DNA from 2 places in the Virgibacillus sp. JSM 102003 genome. Region 2 is predicted to be linked to the other one. Evidence: predicted binding sites of a transcription regulator. Region 2 holds the regulator's gene; the other holds the start of a gene.
The links. The regulator LexA, encoded in region 2, represses DNA repair genes until DNA is damaged. The targets are predictions, from matches to a motif close to CGAACATATGTTCG.
Positions count from the first base shown of each region.

Region 1: the regulator LexA is predicted to act here: its motif matches at 1,139-1,152, upstream of ACE1TG_RS00300 (DNA polymerase IV).

Region 1 is NZ_JBHFQH010000001.1:53,584-56,005, forward strand. Features, by position in the region: gene ACE1TG_RS00295 (aldo/keto reductase) at 1-649, shown strand, start outside; gene ACE1TG_RS00300 (DNA polymerase IV) at 1,175-2,422, shown strand, end outside.
Region 2 is NZ_JBHFQH010000004.1:6,931-9,352, forward strand. Features, by position in the region: gene ACE1TG_RS05465 (YneB family resolvase-like protein) at 1-527, opposite strand, end outside; gene lexA (transcriptional repressor LexA) at 813-1,436, shown strand; gene glnA (type I glutamate--ammonia ligase) at 1,486-2,422, opposite strand, start outside.

The DNA.
Region 1 (2,422 bases), on a different contig from region 2:
CCCTTCCAAAGAACATATCAAAGAGGGTGTAAAAGAAAGCTTGCGTCGTTTAAAAACAGACTATATCGATTTTTATATGCTCCATGGAGGCACAATTGATGATCCTATTGATGAATCAATTGAAGCATTTGAATCGCTTAAAACAGAAGGCGTAATTCGTGCTTATGGGATATCATCCATCCGGCCCAATGTTATTCGTGAGTACGTAAGCCGTTCTACTATCGATGGTGTTATGATGCAGTACAATATGCTGGACCGCCGGCCGGAAGAAGAAGTATTGGATTTGTTGCACGAAAACAATATTAGCGTACTAGCCAGAGGTCCATTGGCAAAAGGAATGCTTAGTAACAGCGCAGCAAAACAGATTGAGAAAAAAGGACAGAACGGCTTTTTGGATTATTCGTTTGATGAACTGAAATTAATTCAGCAAACTATTGCTGAACAATTTAATAATGAGCCTTCCTTCAATGCGCTAGCTCTTAAATACGTATTAAAACATCCGGCTGTTGCAACGGCCGTATTTGGAGCAAGTTCACTAAGCCAAGTAACAGATAACACAAATTTTAACCCATCTAAAACACTTACCGATAAAACATATGAAGGATTAAGGCAGATCACAAAACCAATTGAATATGCTAAGCATCGATAAGCAGTTCTTTCACTATAACAATCGATTTTGAAGTAGAAAAAGTGTCATCAGAAAAAATTATTTTTTGATGGCACTTTTTATTATCCTTAAACGATTATAGTTATAGTAATAGGCTGTTTTCTAGAAGTTTATTGTTTTGACACAAAAGATATAAAATGCGACGCAGTGAAAATTGTCTTTTGCACCACTCCAGTACCAATGCAACATCTGCTCAAGATACTAGCCATGGGGCTCACTTTTCAAGATTATGAGAACACTAATGCTGTTTAAATTCCGTGAAACGCGTCTTCATCAGTGTGATGAGATCGCGAATTCTATCCAAATAGCCAGAAACGGTCACTCATAGAGGTTATGAGACCCGGGTGAGTATCTTTTCAGTTTATATCAATTGCAACCGTCAATTATCAACAATCATTATGAAAAGAGCTTAGAAATAAGCACGGAAGAATAAATTCCCATTGATAATATTAGATCATGTGGCATATAATGAGAACAAACGTTCTTATTGTTGGAGGTGAAAATGCGATGGATTATTCTAATTACCCGCGAAACGATGTCCTGTGCATCGATATGCGCTCATTTTATGCAAGTGTTGAAGCCATAAAGTTAGGGCTGGATCCAATGACGGTTCAGCTTGCTGTAGTCGGTGATCCAAATAGACCGGGGAGTATTGTCTTAGCCGCCTCCCCAGCATTAAAGAAAAAGCATGGTGTTAGCAATGTCAGTCGATTTTTTGAACTGCCTAAAGATCCGAAAATTGTCATCGTTCCCGCACATATGGCTGATTATCTTCAAGTTTCCATGGAAATCACTAAACTAATTAATCAATATGTACCTAAAGAAGCTATCCATCAATACTCTGTTGATGAAGTCTGGGTTACTGTCAATGGGCTTGAAAAGCTATTTGGAGATCGGTGGCAAGTAGCACGGTTAATAAAACAGGATATCTTGGAAAATTTCGGTATCACTTGTTCAATTGGGATAGGTGATAATAAATTTCTGGCAAAAGTAGTTATGGATTTACATGCTAAACAAGTTGGGATTGCTGAATGTAAATACGAGGATGTAACAGAAAAACTATGGCCTTTTCCTATAGAAAAGATATGGGGCATTGGCAGCAGAATGAAGCGGAACCTTAATAGGATGGGAATTGTCAACCTTGGGCAGCTTGCTAATGCCGAGTTAAAGTATCTGAAGAAGCGTTTTGGAATTATGGGAGAACAGCTTTATTGGCATGCCTGGGGTGTTGATCTGAGCCCCGTTTTTGGTAATTTCACAAAAACCGAACAAAAAGGATTTGGTCATGGCATCTCTTTATTACGTGATTACTCCGGAGAAGAAGTTGCAATTTGTATTCTCGACCTTTGCGAAGAAGTGTGCCGTAGAGCAAGAACTGCAGGTAAAGCCGGGAGAACCATTCACCTTGGCGTTTCCTATTCCAAGGTAACAGGTGGTGGTTTTAGCCGTTCAAGATCTGTTACGCTTCCGACAAATACCACAATGGACATTTATGATATCTGCATGCAGTTATATAACGAATTCTATGATGGACACAGTGATATCAGGCATGTATATGTGACCCTGGATAAGCTTTATGACAATGCTGAAACACAGCTGGATTTATTTGATGACAAGCCTAAGAAAAAGGATATTGGCTATGTAATGGATTCAATCCGAGATAAATACGGATCAACCGCAATACTGCGAGCAACCAGCTATACTGATGCTGGAATTACCATTGGAAGAAGCAAGAAAATTGGCGGGCACCAAGCA
Region 2 (2,422 bases):
ATTCGGACAACTTCTTCTATTGGAAATTCTTTTCGCTCTCTTCCAGGAGCATGGTGACGATTTGATAGGTTTTCACTTGGGTCAAATCCCCCATCTATTGCCTTTTTCATACCGCGCTTAATTTTCGTATTATGGATTTTACGTTGGTATTCTTCTACTATACCGACTATTTGCAGAACCATTGAATCTGATTCTGACAACTCAATTTCTCCACCTTGTATACCTGTATAGATGGAAATATTTAATTTTTGTAATTGATGAAACAAGGCAATTTTAGTATTACCCCGCCCTAACCTCGTTTCATCCTGTACTAACAAACATTCAGCCTTCTTTTCGGAAAAAGACTCAAGCATCTGAAAAATACCATCTCTATTTATCTCATACCCGCTCTCTTGTTCTTCAATAGAATCTACAACGGTAAGCTGATGTTTGTTCGCAAGAGCCATTAACTCTTCTTTCTGTCTATTTAAAGATGTCTCTTGTACTTTTTTGTCGGTACTTACACGACAATAGATTATTGCATTCAATTTTATACGCTCCTTATGCTATGCACTGGTTATCATGGAGAAATACAAGAAACCTAACGCCAAAGTAAAAGCAACTAAATAAAATATATCTGTTTTTGTTACTTTTTCAAACATATTAATCAGTCCTTCCTTTTTATAATAAGAACTTCTGTTCGCATCTTCCTCTATTAATCATTATATACGAACATACGATCTTGTCAACAGTTTTTCGAACGAATGTTTGCTTTTTCCAAAAATAGGTGATAAACTATCATTAATAAATCCTATGCGCGAGGTGTATGATAGATGAATAAACTTTCTAAAAGGCAAGAAACAATACTTGATTATATTAAAGAAGAAGTGAATGGCAAAGGTTATCCGCCATCAGTTCGAGAGATTGCAGAAGCAGTCGGACTTGCTTCAAGTTCAACTGTCCATGGGCATTTGGCAAGGCTTGAAAGTAAAGGTTTTATTAGAAGAGACCCTACTAAGCCTAGAGCTATTGAGGTTTTAGATCTATCTGAAGAAAGTCAAATTCCTAGAGAAGAAGCAAGATATGCACCAGTTATTGGTAAAGTTACTGCCGGGATACCAATTACCGCAGTAGAAAACATTGAAGAATTCGTTCCATTACCTAGTTCCAGTGCCGGACCTGATGATAACCTTTTTGTTCTCATTATTGAGGGTGAAAGTATGATAGAAGCTGGCATTTTAGATGGGGATATGGTAATTGTTAAACAGCAAAATACTGCACAAAACGGAGAAATTGTTGTAGCAATGACTGATGAAGACGAGGCAACTGTAAAGCGATTTTTTAAAGAAAAAAATCAAATACGTTTGCAGCCGGAGAATGCCACAATGAATCCTCTCATCTATCAAAATGTAACAATTCTAGGTAAGGTAATCGGCTTATACCGTAATATTCAATAAGAAAAAGGCTTCCGTCATTAAAATGACGAAAGCCTTTTTTATATAGCCTTTAATATGTTGATAGATATTGTTCTCTTTCCCAAGGGTGAACAGTCGTACGGAACATGTCCCATTCGATTTCTTTTGCTTCTATAAAGTGTTCGTATAAGTGTTCGCCTAATGCATCGGTAACTACTTTATCTTTTTGAAGTTCTTCTAACGCATCCATAAGTGTTGCAGGTAAATCTTTTATACCGTTTTTCTCGCGTTCTTCTTTATCCATCATATAAATATTACGGTCTACAGAAGTAGGTGGTGTTAATTTCTTGCTGACGCCTTCTAATCCAGACGCAAGTAATACGGCCATGGCCATATATGGATTAGCTGCAGGATCAACACTTCTAACTTCAATTCTTGTACTCAAACCTCTCGAATATGGAATTCGAATAAGTGGGCTTCGATTTGTCCCAGACCATGCAACGTAACAAGGAGCCTCATATCCCGGCACAAGTCTCTTAAATGAATTAACAGTTGGATTTGTAACAGCTGTAAAGTTTGTAGCATGTTTAATGACACCCGCAGTAAATTGGTAAGCGACATCGCTAAGCTGCATATCTCCTGTTGTATCGAAGAAGCTATTTTCACCATCTTTAAATAAAGACATATTAACATGCATTCCAGATCCATTTACTCCGAATAATGGTTTAGGCATGAATGTTGCATGCAGATTATGTTTCCTTGCAATTGTTTTTACTGCAAGCTTAAATGTTTGAATGTCATCACAATGCTTAACTGCATCAGAGTATTTAAAATCAATTTCATGTTGTCCAGGTGCAACTTCGTGATGCGATGCCTCGATTTCAAATCCCATTTCTTCCAACTCAAGCACAATATCTCTTCGGCAATTCTCTCCAAGGTCGGTTGGTGCCAAATCGAAGTAACCACCACGGTCATTCAATTCCATTGACGGGTCACCTTTTTCATCAAGCTTGAATAAAAAGAACTCT